DNA from 3 places in the Paenibacillus sp. FSL E2-0201 genome. Region 2 is predicted to be linked to each of the others. Evidence: predicted binding sites of a transcription regulator. Region 2 holds the regulator's gene; each other region holds the start of a gene.

Region 1 (5,683 bases), 2.5 Mb from region 2:
GAAATAATTCGGAAGATCGATCCTTTATTGCGGAACATAGAACCTAGAATTACAAATAAAAGGAGTGTACCCGCTGAAATAAGGGCTAATAATACATTCTGGTTGATGGAAGCGCCTGAGGCTCCATAGATATTGTCTCTTATAGCAACTGGTAGTAAAGAAAGACCAACTATGAATATGATCGTACCACCTACAATAGGTGGGATAAAGTTTTTAACGATTTTATTAAAGATACCGACATAGCCCAGAATAATAACCAGGATCGCACCGATTAAACTGGCACCTAACACGGAACTCCAACCTAACTCTCCGCCACCACTTGCTGCATAAATACTGACGATCGCACCAAGTGGAACATAAGAAGGCCCTTGAGCGATCGGAAGCTTCATACAGAAATAAGTCTGCACAATCGTTGCAAGTCCAGCAGCAATAAAGGTGGATTGAATCAACGCGCTTGACTGATTCGGTTGTAAGCCGATTAACATTGCAACTAGGAAAGGAACCACATAAACGTCCATTGCCAATACATGTTGGAAGCCTAGGATGAGGGATTTACTGAATGAAACCTTTTCATCGGGTAGAACGGTTAATAGTTGTGACTTTAATGGTGCTTGATCTTGCACGTTTGCTTGTGTTTCCACTCAGATGCCCACCTTATATTTTCTAGTTTTATCGATCCTTAACGTGAATGAACCTTGTTACCCTGTACCCAGACTTCACGGATATTCTCAGGTCGAGCTAGATACATCATTTTTTGAAACACGTCGTGTAAATCTTCATTCCCATCAAAGATAGGCAATCTAGCCGATGGTATTTTCGTATCGATAATTTGAACATCCCATGTATAGCCTTCTAGTATCCGACCGATAGGTAAGCTTAAACTTTTACCACCGCCAGCGGTAGCAAGATAGAAAGATTCATCAATCTTAATCCGAGATCCTAGTAAACCACGCTCTTGTGCAGGAAGAGAAGGATTAACGCCATCCTCTAGCATTCGTGAAGACATTACAGCTTGTCTTATGTTATCGAAGAGACTAGGTGAAAAACCTCCGGAAATATCAGACCCTAAACCAATCTCCACACCCTTGGAATGAAAGTGAGCGATAGGGATGACACTATTGGCAAAATAAGCGTTTGATATTGGACAATGCGCAATAGCTGTTCCTGTCTCCGCAAATAAATCTACATCGTCTTCATCTAAAAAATTGCAATGTGCCATGACAGATTTATCACGGAGCAGACCGAAATCATGCAAGGCAAAAGCATCGTTCTTCTGGAATCGTTCTTGTACATAACCGTGCGCCCAATCACTTTCACTACAATGCGATTGAATATGCGTATCGTATTTTGCGGCTAAGTCCCCTAAACCTTGCAAAGCCTCATTTGTGCAGCTTGGGATGAACCTAGGTGTCACTACTGGATAAACGCCTTGCTTAGTAGATTTGGCTAGTTCTTTTACCGCTAGAATAAATTCTTCTGTATCTTTAAGTGCGGTGTCGGTGTCAGTGTCGCGATAGTTTTCTGGATTCCCTTGAGGATCGTCCATTACCACTTTTCCAACGAGTCCCCGCTGTCCTTTTTCTGCACAGATTTGGGCTAATAATAAGCTGGCTTCTTTATGCACCGTTGCAAAATAAAGAGCTGTAGTGGTTCCGTTCGCGAGTAGAGTATCAACCACGTCATCGTAGATCTTTTTTGCAAAATCCAGGTCTGAAAATTTAGACTCCAATGGGAAGGTGTACGTATTTAACCAATCATAGAGTGGAATGTCTAACGCAGTACCGGATTGAGCCCACTGCGGGGCATGAACATGCAAGTCGATAAAGCCAGGCAAAAAATACTGACCTTCAGCTAATCGATGGAAGTTATCTTGATCTTGATAAGTATCTAGTAAAAGTTGATAGTCGGGTTCCTCTGGTGAAACGATCTTTTCTATCATCCCATCTGTATTAATGCAGTAGAGGTGGTCTTTTAAAATTTGAATTTCCTTCGGTGATTTGCTTGAAAATGAAGTACCTAGGAATATTTGCATATATTCTGTCATGATTTCCGCCTTAATGTTCGTCTTTTGGTGTTCGTTTGTTATTATAATCCGTAAAAAATGATAAGTCTATACCTAAAGTCGAACAAAGACGAGCATTGAATACTGAATTATGTTCTAATTAGATCGAAACATATGAATTCACGTTATCTTTGCGTAAAATGTATGCGGTTACTTACTTATGCTATAATACTTATAGATTAATAAGGTTAAGCGCTTGAGAAAAATGGGTTAGGGAGTGTTACTGAAATGAGAAGATATAACTTTTGGCGTCCGATCATGCTAATTATTGTCGCCCTGCTTACTAGAAGCTTGGTTACTAACGTATGTATTTTGTTTGGTCTTCAGACTGATGTAGCGAGTAGTATAGGTACGCTGGGCATGGTTATCGCCGGTTTAGTGATGTATAATCGCATGAACATCCGCCGCCGAAAATAACGAACAGATTCCAACAATCCGATCCATCCGGTTGATTAATAAGTCATGAGTGCAATCGTATAAACTGCTTAGTTATTATGTTATAGTAAAGAGTGAAATAAACATGTATCAACCTTAAAAGGAGTACTTCATGACACAGTTTGTCTACAAGCAAATTATTGATGATCTAAAAATGAAAATCTTTGCTGGGCAGTTTCCTGATATGAAATTACCGGATGAACGGAGTCTCAGTGAGACTTATCAAGTGAGTCGGAGTTCCATTAAAAGTGCTCTGACTAAAATGGCGAATGCCGGCATTATTTTTAAAAAACGTGGTTCAGGAACCTTTATCAACCCGTTATACATAAAAAATGAATCTATTTTTAATTACGAAGGCTCTAATTTAGGGGTCACCGACAATTTTCATATGCATGGCAAGAAGCCTAAAATCAAAGTGCTGAAATTCGAGGTCATCCCACCAACAGAAGAGTTACAGCGGGATTTGTTTTTAGGGCCTCATGACTTTGTTTACAAAATCGTTCGACTTCGTCTCTTTGAAGATGAACCCTTTATGATTGAAACAGGGTATATCCCCATAAAAATCGTACAAAATTTGAATCAGACGATTATCGAAGGATCTATTTTTAATTATTTGGAGGATTCGCGCAATTTAGCGGTTACCAAATCCTTTTTATCCATATCTGCAGAGCCGTCGGATTCCAATGATCAAGAACTGCTGAATTTAGAGAAGAATGAGCCTGTTAGTATTATGGAGGGGATTTTCTTCTTGGATAATGGCACGCCTTTTGAATTTTCGCACATGCGATTCCACTACAAATTCTTAAAATTTAATACCTTTGTATCGGTTGACTAAAAGTAAGACTGGGGAATTTTTCTCGGTCTTATTTTTTTTGTTTTGAACAAAATAGAGTTAAGTCCTCCAGCATGATCTCTTCGAAATTAGTTCCTATATTTTTACAAATATTAAAATATACAAGCTTTTTTACAGTGAATTTACTCCGTTTTTCATACTATGTTCATATTTTCACATAATTGGACCGTATCATTTGTTTAAAAGGTTGAATTAATTTTGCGCGGCGGTATGATGTACTTGTGGAAGTAATACGGTACTGAAAAAACATAAAAAATTTTGGGGAGTGGAAGAAATGGTATTATCCATGGATGTTGATTACTCATCAAAAACTTATTTAGAAAAGCTGGATGCCTATTGGCGTGCGACGAACTACATATCCGTAGGTCAACTGTACTTAAAAGATAATCCGTTGTTAAAGGAACCGTTGAAGGATGCAGATGTAAAAATTAAGCCTATCGGACACTGGGGAACCATTCCTGGCCAAAATTTTATTTATGCCCATTTGAATAGGGTCATTACTAAATATGACTTGAACATGTTCTATATTGAGGGGCCTGGTCATGGTGGTCAGGTTATGGTTTCAAATTCTTATCTGGACGGTAGTTACACGGAAATTTATCCGGAAATCACGCAAGATATTCCAGGGATGAAAAAATTGTTCAAACAATTCTCATTCCCAGGGGGCATTGCTTCTCATGCCGCCCCAGAAACACCTGGTTCTATCCATGAAGGCGGCGAGTTGGGTTATTCTCTTTCTCACGGTGTCGGTGCCATATTGGATAATCCGGATCTGATTTCGGCTGTTGTGATTGGTGATGGCGAGGCTGAAACTGGACCACTAGCTGCTTCATGGTTCTCCAACAGATTCATCAACCCGGTTACTGATGGTGCGGTTCTGCCGATCTTACACTTGAATGGTTTCAAAATCAGTAATCCAACGATCCTATCCCGTCAATCAAAAGAAGAAATTACCGCATACTTTAAAGGGATGGGTTGGGAACCGTTCTTTGTTGAAGGTGAAAATCCTGATCTTATGCATCCAGAAATGGCAAAGGTGCTGGATACTATCGTAGAAAGAATTGAAGCGATTCAAAAGAATGCACGTGAGAACAATGATCTTACTCGTCCGGTTTGGCCAATGCTGGTCTTCCGCTCTCCTAAGGGATGGACAGGTCCAAAGCAATGGGACGGTGTACCAAATGAAAATTCATTCCGCGCCCATCAGGTGCCAATTCCAGTGGACCAAAAAAATATGAAACACGCACCAGCGTTACTGGAGTGGTTAAATAGCTATAGACCGGAAGAATTATTTGACGACAATGGCCGTTTGAAAGCTGAAATTGCTGAGATTCTGCCTACAGGCGACCGACGTATGGGAATGAATCCTGTTACCAACGCCGGTAACCTCATTAAAGATTTGAAATTGCCAGATTATCGTAACTTTGCACTTGATAATGCTGTGCCAGGCCAAGTTATTGCACAAGATATGGCTGTGCTGGGTAAATACATGAAAGATGTAATCTCCCTTAATGAAGAGAACCGTAACTTTAGAATTTTCGGACCGGATGAAACGATGTCCAACCGTCTGGGACCTGTCTTTGAAGTAACTAAACGACAATGGCTGGATCAAATTAAAGAACCAAATGATGAGTTCCTCTCATCTTATGGACGTGTAATTGATTCTCAATTGTCTGAACATCAAGCAGAAGGCTTACTTGAAGGATATGTTTTGACTGGACGTCACGGTTTCTTTGCGAGTTATGAAGCTTTCTTGCGTGTAGTTGATTCTATGATTACTCAGCATTTTAAATGGCTGCGTAAAGCAACAGATCAAAGCTGGCGTGCAGATATCCCATCCTTAAATGTGGTGGCAACTTCAACTGTATTCCAACAAGACCACAATGGTTATACTCACCAAGATCCAGGTCTGTTAGGTCACTTGGCTGATAAGAAGCCTGAATTTATCCGTGAGTATTTACCTGCCGATGCGAACTCCTTGCTGGCTGTCTTTGACACCGTCTTAAATGACCGTCAAAAAATCAACCTGATCGTTTCATCCAAACATCCGCGTCCGCAATGGTTTAATGCAGATGAAGCACAGGAGCTGGTTGAAAAAGGCTTGAAGATCATTGACTGGGCAAGCACCGATCAAGGTGGAGAGCCGGATGTTGTTATTGCTTCTGCTGGTACAGAACCAACTATTGAAAGCTTAGCGGCAATCTCTATCCTGCATGAGAAACTTCCAGCACTTAAGATTAGATATATCAATGTGGTGGACTTATTGAGACTGAGAAGTCAAAAATTAGATCCTCGTGGTTTATCTGACGAAGAGTTTGATCAATTTTTCACAA
Region 2 (5,683 bases):
CGTAAGCCCGCCGCGCAAATGAGCAATTATAAGCAGTGCAGTAAGCATTCCAGCTGCTATAACAATTGGGAATATATTAATACCTAAAAAAGCCATGAAAATAAACAGTACAGGAATAAATCCGAGTAAAATTTCTTTAAGATACTTAGGCATTATTCCATACCCCCAAGGTCGCAGGTTTTCGCGGCAAAATAATGAATTTACTTTCTTTTCCATTACTTAAACTAACATACACATTGTTGTCGTCGATTTCAGTAGATGCTATCACATTTTTATATTCTGAATGTTGCTCTTTTAATCTATCAAGTTCAGTAGGTATAAGAGTATATTTACGGCTCTCCATCGCTTCAGCTACAGAGAACATCGCTTTATCCCAGTAATCATCCAATAATTCACTTGAATTTTGATCCACATCGAGTTTAAGTTTACGTCCTTCAATCACTGATTTTCCTTCTTTGGATACATACGATACTAGATCACGTAAATTCGTGCCCGGCTGCAAATCAAGTTTCAAAGTGACCTCATCGCGGTTAATACTAATATGTGAATTGTTTACTCCCTCATAACCGGATACAATCTTTTGGAGCGGTTCCTGTAAAGCAAACTGACGATATAAAAAGAATCCTCCGAACAATAGAGTAGCCGACAGTAGAGACGTTATCAGTACAGGTACAAGACGTAATTTCAAGAAACGTCCTCCTCTCAAAGATGACAAAATGTAAACAGAATGATCAATAAATCAAAGCTGTTAAGCGCTCATCAGAGCCTAACGTTCTCTTAATACTGTTCTAATTACAAACAGTAGTATATCACATGTGTATATATAAAAATGAAAAAAAGTGTGAATATATTTAAAATTTTATTTTTTATTTTTTTCCAATTCATTAAATATATTGATTTATTTCAACGAAAAAAAAGAGCCGTTACTTGTCATTAACAGGCTTATTTCCACATGTGTTTTTAAATAGAATATATAAAAACTACCTACTTAGTATATCACAAATAGTACATTACGAGTATATCAAAATAATCCATCATATTAACGAAAACAAGCGAACCATAAATGGTCCGCTTGTTTCTAGTATAGTACTTTTGTTTATTTTAGCGGCTGGGTAAACTATATCCTTCACCCATTCGAGCTCCATCTGAGAACCGATAAAATTGATAATAATAACGACCGCTTTGTTTATAAAAAAGCTGCCATGCATACTCTCCGTTATATACCCCCGGCAACAACCGCTCGATACTAATGTCCGGAAGATCAGCTTTAATTATGCTGCGTATTTTCGCTTCAGAGGTCCCTTTACTCAGTTCCTCAGCATATACTGCGTCGTTGCCTTCTGCAAACTTCCCGTCTACAGTAAAGCGTACCCATACCATCAACTCGGTCCCGGATTGATTCTTCCCTGTTAAGACCCAGTACACTGCATTTTCATCCCACACGGATTTCTGTGCTTTAGTTACCTCTGTCAGACCAGCGCTGGTTTTGGCGATATCCTTAGCAATATCTCGCTCGTTCCATTGATCTTTCATAATATAGGCATAGAACTGGATAAGTCCAAACAGAAGGAGCAGAATCAGAACTGACCCCAGGAGGATCCATTTTTTCCTTTTCTTCAAGGTGCAGCTCCCTTTCTAGTAATATATCTTTTTTGATTATATAACACACCCGTGTGTTTATCCAAAGTTTCATATTCATTCATATAAATTCTTATATTTACAGAAAAGGCCGTAACTTTTGCAAACGCAGAAAGTCACAGCCTTACAGTTAATTCTTATCATCTTAGACTAGCGCTTGAGCAGCCCCTCAAAGGATTCTTGCGCCTTACGACGGATAGCTTCCTCATCTAACGTTACACATTGTCCATGTTTTACAACCTGTTTACCATTCACCCATACATGCTCAACATCCTTGGCACTGGCAGAGTATACAGCATGAGACAGCAAATCTGTGTGCGGTAGTAAATGCGGCTGGTCTATATCAATCGCGATAAAGTCAGCTTTCATGCCTACAGCGAGCCTGCCCACATCATTTAAAAAGATAGACTTCGCGCCATACTCTGTAGCCATACTCAGAGCTTCCGGAGCCGGTACAGCCGTAGGATCACCACTTACACCTTTATGGATAAGTGCTGCAAGACGCATCTCTTCAAACATATCCAAGTTATTATTACTTGCCGCGCCATCTGTACCCAGCGACACCTTCACACCGGCCTTTAGAAGATCCGTAACACGAGCAACTCCACTAGCCAGTTTTAGATTACTTCCCGGGTTATGAGATACACCTACATTATGACGAGCCAGAATCTCGATCTCTTCATCATTCAAATGAACGCCATGAGCAACAATAGACGGACGTGTGAACATTCCAAGCTTCTCTAAATGCGCTACAGGCCGCAGGCCGTAATCCACTACATTCTGCTCCACTTCGCGATTCGTTTCGGACATATGTGTATGCATCGGTAAATCCAAATCATGCGCCGCCTGTACAAACTTAACAAAGAAATCCGGTGGGCAAGTATATGGAGCGTGTGGCGAGATCATCGTTGTAATTCTACCGTCAGCCTTTCCATGCCAGTTCCGTGCAAAAGAAATCGCTTCCGCAAGCTTGTGATTCTGTACTTCCTCTGGACAAAGACCGATTACGCCTCTCATCAATACGGAACGGATGCCTGATAATTCGACCACCTCAGCTACTCGATCCATATGATCATACATATCCAGGAAGGTTGTAGTGCCACCTTTCAGCATTTCCAGAACAGACAAGGAGGTTCCCCAGTATACATCTTCTCCGGTGAACTTCTCTTCCATCGGCCACATTTTTTCCTGAAGCCACACTTGAAGCGCCAAATCATCTCCATAACCACGAAGCAATGACATTGCAGCATGGCCGTGTGTGTTTACCAGACCAGGCATAAACAACAGACGACTGCCATCAACAACTTGCACACCTTCTTCCATCAGAGGCTCTTCTTTTCCTATGTAAGTGATCAAATCATCTTCAATAGTCATATATCCACTAAGAACAGGCTCATCCGTTCCCGGAATAAGAAAACGCCCGCCTTTGATAATCGTTTTACTACTCTTCATTTCCGCTTTCTTCCTTTCCGTCTTTCAAATAATAAGCAAGGCTTTGCAAATCCGTTGTAAAATCGGCTGCATGAACCCGGATATTCGGTGGTGTTTTTAGAATCACTGGTGCAAAATTCAAAATCGCCTCAATGCCAGATTCAATAAGAATATCTGCTACATTCTGCGCTTCTGAGTCAGGTACTGTAATAATCCCAATTCGAATGCCTTGCTCACGAACTGTCTGACCTAGCTCCTCCATGGGTTGAACCGTAAGAGAGTTGATTTTCCGCCCTACCTTAGGTGCATAAGAGTCAAATATAGCGGTAATCTTCATAGTATCCTTCAGATAAGCATTATAATTAGATAATGCATGTCCAAGGTTACCGGCACCTACTAATGCCACATTCAGCTGTTGGTCCAGCTTCAAAATATGACGGATTTTCTCAATAAGATAAGTTACGTCATACCCGATACCTTTTCTACCGAAGTCTCCAAAATACGCTAAATCTTTACGGATTTGAGCGGGATTCAGATCAAGTTTTTGTCCTAATTCTTGCGAGGAAACGGTTAATATTTCACGTTTCTGGAGATCATTCAAGAAACGTAAGTATACAGGAAGTCTGCGAACAACGGCTTCTGATATTTTATCCGATTTCATAATTTACCTCCTAATTTAAGTACTATTCTGTTTGAATCCAATTAAAATTTCTGTACCTCGTCTCAATGAAGAGCGGTATTCTCTTATACCGCCCTTCATTGTGGAGTGATTAATTAAACAGAAGATGTCCTTCTTAAGAAACGCCTCCGTCTTCCAACCACTCTGCTATACGAGGAACCATTTGATCCGTAAGCATATGTTCCATTTTCGGGCCAGGCAACGAATAAAGGAAATACTTCCCATAATGAGATTCGATAACCCTAGTGTCATACACTATAACAATACCCCGATCCTGCGCTGTCCGTACCAGTCTTCCAAATCCTTGCTTGAAGCGGATAACTGCCTGAGGCACCGACAATTTCATAAACGGATTCTTCTTCTGGGCTTGTAATAACTCAGACTTCGCTTCCGCTAGAGGGTGATTAGGCGGTTGAAATGGAAGCCTCACGATGGCCAGGCATGTCAATGCCTCACCCGGAATATCTACTCCCTCCCAGAAGCTGCTAGTTCCAAGCAGAACTGAAGCAGCACTGTCCTGAAAGCGTCGAATCAGCTTACTGCGGCTTCCACCTTCCACGCCTTGACCTAGCACCGTGATTTCTTGTGAGGCTAGAGCCTCTTTCAGAGGATCGTAAACTTGGCGCAGCATCTTGTAAGAAGTAAACAGAACAAGCATCCGTCCGCGTGTCGTAATAGCCGCTTCTGCTAGTGACTGTACGAGCGTATCGACAAATCGGGCATCACCCACACTGCCCTTCACACTAGGGAAATCCCGTGGAATTACTAATAGTGCCTGCTCCCGATACTTAAAGGGAGAAGGAAGGAGAGATGTCATTAGACGCCCCTCTTCCGCAGCTTCATTAAGTCCGAGATTATCAATCATAAACTGGAACGATTTATCGACAGAAAGCGTCGCCGAAGTTAACACAATACTTTTCTTTTTGTCGAAGAACAGCTCTTTAAGCTGGGTACTAACATCAACAGGGACGGCATATAGCTGTAGCGATTTGCTGCGATAATTTCCATTCGCCTCCAGCCAATATACTACATTCTCGTCGTTTAATCCCATAAAAAACCGTACTTGCTCACGTATAGAAGCTAAATCCTTAAATAAGCCGCTAATATCGGTTACTAAACTATCTGAAGAAGATTGACCTTCTTGATCACGCATCTCATTAAGCATTTTATCACCCTTACGGATAATTTCGCTCAATGTCAGATTCATAGTATTCTCCAAAGCAACCAATTCATCCCAATCTTTCGGTTTACGGGTAGGAAGTAACCGCATGACTAGCTGTCCAGCTTCTCCCGCCGCTGCATCGCTACGTTCCGGCAAGAGGCTAAATAGCTTGTCACTAAGTAGATCCCAGGTTTCTTTTACAGTAAGCAGATCTGGATAGATTCTATCGATAACTCCGCTCCATTCAGAAGCTTCCTCACTGCCTGATGACTGAAGCATTTGACGAAGCGTTGGGAGTTGGCCGTTACGACTATCCTTGTATAATCGGGACAGCGTGTGAGCCACCGTGAAATGCTTCATATGCATACCTAAATGCTTGCCAGCCACGTCCTCCAGATGGTGGGCCTCATCAATAACAAGATGTTCATAAGCCGGGAGTAGCTGGTGCCCAGCCTTAACATCTGCGAAAAGCTTAGAGTGGTTCGTAATAACCACGTCAGCAATACCCGCTTCATGTTTTGCCCGATGGTAATAACACTTGCGGAACCAAGGACAGGAGCGACCGAGACAAGAATCGGTATCGCTTGCTACCGTCTCCCAGAAATCTCCGCCACGACCGCTTAAATTGAGCTCTTCGTCATCCCCTGATTCACTTTGTGTCAACCAAACGATCATCTGAGCCGCAGTAAGTGCATCTTCCCTTGGACTTATAAAGTCTTTTTTATTAATTTTATGTTCAAACTTACGAAGACACAAATAATGCCCTCTGCCTT
Region 3 (5,683 bases), 250 kb from region 2:
ATGTCTTGACTGCATTAAAAAACACTGGGTATTACATGTTTTTATGTCTTATTATTGGGTTTTGGGTTCCGATTGCTTTTGCTATCATGATCTCGGAGCTGAGAAAGTTTGGGGGTTTTGTACGTGTAGCGGCTTATCTGCCTTTCGTTATGCCTGGTGTCGTCCTGTATGGACTGTGGAGATGGCTATATGATCCGGTGGGTCCAATTAATGCGTTACTAGGTACAATGGGTGTGGACCAAGTTGCCTTCTTAACAGATACAAGATGGTCCATGATTTCACTTGTGTTTATGGAGACATGGCAGCAGTTCGGATCAGGGATGTTAATATACTTGGCTGCTGTACTCAGCATTCCGCGAGATTGGTATGAAGCCGCTGAGATTGATGGGGCAGGTATATGGGCACGAATAAAGTACATCACTTTGCCTTCACTGCGTAATTTAATCTTTTTGATGTTGATTCTACAAATTATTGGTACTTCACAAGGGTATCAGTCACAAATGGCGTTGCTTGATGGTGGGCCGAATAACACTACACTTACCTACGCATTGTTGATTGTAAAATATGCATTTACAAGACTCGATTATGGAACAGCTACTGCGCTTGGCATGTTAATGTTCATTGTCCTGGGTGGTTTGGGCATTTTACAGTTCAAGCTTAACAAGGAGGACTACTAAGATGAAGAGCGCAGATAGAGGGATTCTTTCAGAACACGATTTGAAAAAAACAAGTAATAAGATTGTTTACGGTTTGATGTGTGTAGTCATTTTGGTTATGGTTTTTAGCATGCTGTACCCGATTTGTATGACGTTATTCAACGGATTGAAGTCGAATCAAGAGGTGAATTCATTCCCACCGCATTTTTTTCCTCAGGAATGGCACTTCAGCAACCTTAAGGATGCAATGAATTACATTGATCTGCCGATGTTTCTTAGAAACACCATTTATATTTTTTTAGGGAATATGGTTGTGACTTTAGTCGTATTGGGAATGTCCGCTTTTAGTATTTCCCGTATGAATGTTCCATACAAAAGAGCGATTTACTTCTTCTTCCTGATGACATTGTTTATTCCGGCTACCAGCTACATGATCCCGAACTTTGTCAATTTGAAGGAGCTGGGATTGCTGAATCAGTACGCGGCTTTCTGGTTGCCAGCAGGTGCGAACACCTTCTACTTTCTTTTGTTAAAGAACTTTTTTGACGGGATTCATCCAGAAATCTTTGAAGCAGCACGAATTGATGGAGCCTCTGAGCCGAGAAGCTTTTTCTCCATTGCTGTACCACTTTCAATTCCGATTTTTGCAACATTAGCGATCTTTATCTTTTCTACCGCATGGAATGACTGGTTCTGGCCATCTCTAGTTATGCACAGTGAAGAGAAATATACGCTTGCGACAGCCATTTATAAATACGTTATTAATGTGAAGGCACTCAATACTAATATCAAATTTGCAATCCTGTTTTTAGTATCGTTGCCACCAATCATTGTCTTCTTGATTTTCCAAAAATTCATTATGCGTGGGGTTGCTTTGTCAGCAGTGAAAGGATAAGCAATTATCGACGAATTTAACCACGGATCGTAAACATGCACATGAAGTGAATATAAATGCACCTCGTTTGCAAACGGTTTCTATTTTAAGATTTATCTGTAAGATAATTATGAATTGAAAAGGGGAGTTTCAATGCGTAAGTACTCTAGCGTTCTACTAAGCGTACTTGTAGCCGGTTCGTTGCTATCTGCTTGCAGTGGCAATAATAACGGAAACACAGCGGGAAACAAAGGCGGGGAAGCAACTACTGCGCCAACAAATGCGGTAACGGATAATACAGCAACCGCTACGGAGGCGCCAGTGGATGACATTACTCAAAGAAAAGTGACGATCAAGATTCACTATCCAACACCTGACTTGACTGAAGTGAGAGCACAAGAAGATGACAAGATTAAACGTTTCCAGGCTGAATATCCAAATGTTGAAATTGTTAAAGACGACTGGCAGTACAATGTAAGTGAAATCGGAATCAAAATGGCTGCGAATGAAGCACCAACCTTCTTTAACACCTACGCTACAGAAGCTAAGTTCCTGGTGGAAAAGGGCTGGGTTGCTGACATTACGGATCTTTGGAACAAATACGAATTTAAGGATCAAATTAACCCAGTACTGCAAAATCAGTTCATCATTGATGGTAAAGTTTTCGGAGTAACTCAAAAAGGTTATGTAACAACGACTATGATCAACAAAAAAATGCTGGATGAAAAAGGCGTTGCGGTCCCACCAATGGATTGGACTTGGGATGATATGCTGAATACGGCTAAAGGCGTAGCTGATGTCAAAAAAGGTATTTCCGGTATTGCTCCAATGGGTAAAGGTAACGAAGCAGGCTGGAACTGGACCAACTTCCTGTTCGAAGCTGGCGGTGAAATTCAAAAGGTTGAAGGCGGCAAGGTTGTCGCTACCTTTAATTCCGATGCTGGTGTTAAAGCACTGGATTTCTACAAGAAACTTAGATGGGAAGCTAACGCGATTCCTCAGGACTGGGCACTTGGCTGGGGCGATGCTGTAGGCGCATTCCAACAAAGTCGTACAGCTATGGTAATGGCTGGGTCCGATGGCGTAATCGAGCAAGCACTGAATCAAGGTGGACTGAAACCTGAGGATGTGCTCACATATCCAATGCCTGCTATGGAAAAAGGCGGCAAGCATACGGGGGTACTTGGTGGTGATTACCTCGTAATTAATCCGAATGCAACACCAGATGAGCAAGAAATGGCATTCCGTTATATCACATTTGATTACTTCTCTGATAAAGGTTTGGAAGCACTGGATGCAGTCCTTCAACAACGTACAGCTGATGGTAAATACTTTATCCCGCCACTCTTAGATTACTACTCAGCAGATTCTGAGTTTGGTAAGAAGACCAAAGCGGTTTATGACAAGTACACCAATGTATACCAATATAGCCCTGACATTATGGGACTCTTAGATGGTAAACCTGAAGCTCAATACAATACACAGGACTACTACGCAACAATGTCCAATGTCATTCAAGAGCTGTTCTCCAAAAAAGGAACGGATTCTAAGAGCCAGCTAGAAGCAGCAGCTAAAACAGTGCAAGAGAAATTCTTTGATACGATTAAAGCAGAATAGGTAAATTAATAAAATCGGTCCCTTTGGGGCCGGTTTTTTTGTTGTTATAATTTATAAATTTATAAATCTACAGAGCTAATGATGATCAACTGGAAACTATTACGGCATAGGAAAATCGTAAATTTCTGTGATGAAGGGAATGCCTTAACGGAGTGCTGTATTAAAGTGGATGGAAGGAAATGGGCTCAATACTTTGCTTATTAAAGTATAATTCTAAGATTTGAAGGGATTTTTAACATAAAATATGGAAAAATATCTATAATATGATCGAATGAAAGCGCTTTGAAAACAAATCAAAAAAACTTTATACTTTGTGAAAGATTTCACTATACAAGGTGGAAATCATGTGATAAGATAAATGTGTAGAGAAAAACAACTAAAAATTGACAGGAGGACGAGGGAGATGGCAGTTAAGAACGAAGTCGCCGCCCAAGTTAAACAAGTTACCGCTGAAGAGTATATTCAGAATTTAGTGGATAAAGCAAAAAAAGCGCATGAGGCGTTCATGGCGCTAGACCAAGAGCAAGTTGACACTATCGTTCATGCAATGGCGTTGGCTGGACTCGACAAACATATGTACCTCGCAAAATTGGCCGTAGAAGAAACTGGACGCGGCGTATACGAAGACAAAATTACGAAGAACATCTTCTCAACTGAATATATCTGGCACGGAATTAAATACGATAAAACAGTAGGCGTTATTGAAGACAACGCTTATGATAGCTTCCAAAAAATTGCTGAACCCGTCGGAATTGTTATGGGTATCACACCGGTAACCAACCCTACATCCACCACGATGTTTAAAGCGTTGATTTCGATTAAGACACGGAACCCTATTATATTCGGTTTCCACCCATCTGCGCAAGAGTGTAGTGCAGCTGCTGCAAAAATTCTTCATGATGCTGCCGTGAAAGCTGGCGCTCCTGAGAACTGTATCCAATGGATTGAAATGCCAACAATGGACAAGACAAACGCATTGATGAACAACCCAGACGTTGCTCTTATCTTGGCAACTGGTGGTTCTGCAATGGTAAAAGCAGCTTACAGCTGTGGTAAACCAGCACTTGGCGTAGGCCCTGGTAACGTACCTGCTTTCATTGAAAAGAGCGCGGATATTGATCAAGCCGTAACGGACATCATTCTTTCTAAAACATTTGATAATGGTATGATCTGTGCCTCCGAGCAAGCTGTTATTATCGAAGAACCAATCTTCGATCAAGTGAAGAAAAAAATGATCGCAAATGGCTGCTACTTTGTTAATAAAGAAGAAGCTGCCAAACTGACTAGTGGAGCAATGAACGTAGATAAATGTGCGGTTAACCCAGCAATCGTAGGTCAATCCGCAGTGAAAATTGCTGAAATGTGTGGCATTCAAGTCCCTGCCGGCACAAAGATTCTGGTAGCAGAACTTGAAGGTGTAGGTACTAAATATCCACTATCCGCTGAAAAATTAAGCCCAGTTCTTGCTTGCTACAAGGTTAAAAATGCAGATCAAGGGATCGAACGTGCAGCTCAAATTGTTGAATTTGGCGGCATGGGCCACAGCTCGGCTATCCACTCCAACAATGAAGAAGTAATCATGAAGTTCTCTAACCGTCTGCAAACAGGACGTATTCTAGTTAACTCGCCTTCCACACATGGTGCGATCGGCGATATTTATAACACTAATATCCCTTCGTTGACTCTGGGCTGCGGATCTTATGGTCGTAACTCCGTGTCGCAAAACGTTACAGCAATCAATTTGATCAACGTGAAAAGGGTGAATCGTCGTACCGTGAATATGCAATGGTTTAAAGTACCTGACAAGATCTATTTTGAAAAAGGCGCTACTCAGTACCTGACCAAAATGCCTGATATCACACGTGTCGCAATTATCACTGACCCAATGATGGTTAAGCTTGGATATGTTGAAAGAGTTGAACATTACCTGCGTCAACGCCAAACTCCTGTAGCTATCGAAGTGTTCTCGGAAGTTGAACCAGATCCATCGACAACTACAGTTGAAAAAGGTACTGCAATGATGAACAGATTCCAACCGGACTGCATCATCGCACTTGGCGGCGGTTCCCCAATGGATGCTGCAAAAGGAATGTGGTTATTCTATGAACATCCAGACGCAGACTTTAACGGTCTAAAACAAAAATTCATGGACATCCGTAAACGGGTATACAAATTCCCTAAACTTGGTAACAAAGCTAAGTTTGTAGCGATTCCAACTACTTCGGGTACGGGTTCGGAAGTAACATCTTTCGCAGTTATTACCGATAAAACAACTGAACAACACACTAAATATCCATTGGCTGACTATGAGTTAACACCAGACGTAGCTATCATTGATCCAGAGTTCGTATACAGCTTGCCAAAAACTGCAGTTGCAGATACAGGTATGGACGTATTGACACATGCTATCGAAGCTTATGTATCTGTTATGGCGAGTGACTACACTGATGGTCTAGCTATTAAAGCCATCCAACTGGTATTCCAATACCTTGAAAAATCGGCACTGGAAGGCGACAGAGTAGCTCGTGAGAAAATG

The links. The regulator Rex, encoded in region 2, represses fermentation and respiration genes when NADH is low (regulators of the CRP and FNR family bind a similar motif). The targets are predictions, from matches to a motif close to TTGTGAAATATTTCACAA.
Region 1: the regulator Rex is predicted to act here: its motif matches at 3,492-3,509, upstream of NSU15_RS01080 (phosphoketolase family protein).
Region 3: the regulator Rex is predicted to act here: its motif matches at 3,459-3,476, upstream of adhE (bifunctional acetaldehyde-CoA/alcohol dehydrogenase).

Annotation. Positions count from the first base shown of each region.
Region 1 is NZ_CP150154.1:219,655-225,337, forward strand. It holds gene NSU15_RS01060 (solute carrier family 23 protein) at 1-641, opposite strand, end outside; gene guaD (guanine deaminase) at 680-2,044, opposite strand; gene NSU15_RS01070 (hypothetical protein) at 2,291-2,479, shown strand; gene NSU15_RS01075 (GntR family transcriptional regulator) at 2,610-3,332, shown strand; gene NSU15_RS01080 (phosphoketolase family protein) at 3,625-5,683, shown strand, end outside.
Region 2 is NZ_CP150154.1:4,467,903-4,473,585, forward strand. It holds gene NSU15_RS20315 (AAA family ATPase) at 1-153, opposite strand, end outside; gene NSU15_RS20320 (hypothetical protein) at 146-688, opposite strand; gene NSU15_RS20325 (DUF5590 domain-containing protein) at 1,102-1,620, opposite strand; gene NSU15_RS20330 (amidohydrolase) at 1,789-3,090, opposite strand; gene NSU15_RS20335 (redox-sensing transcriptional repressor Rex) at 3,080-3,730, opposite strand; gene dinG (ATP-dependent DNA helicase DinG) at 3,864-5,683, opposite strand, start outside.
Region 3 is NZ_CP150154.1:4,719,559-4,725,241, reverse strand. It holds gene NSU15_RS21555 (sugar ABC transporter permease) at 1-677, shown strand, start outside; gene NSU15_RS21550 (carbohydrate ABC transporter permease) at 679-1,551, shown strand; gene NSU15_RS21545 (extracellular solute-binding protein) at 1,684-3,147, shown strand; gene adhE (bifunctional acetaldehyde-CoA/alcohol dehydrogenase) at 3,551-5,683, shown strand, end outside.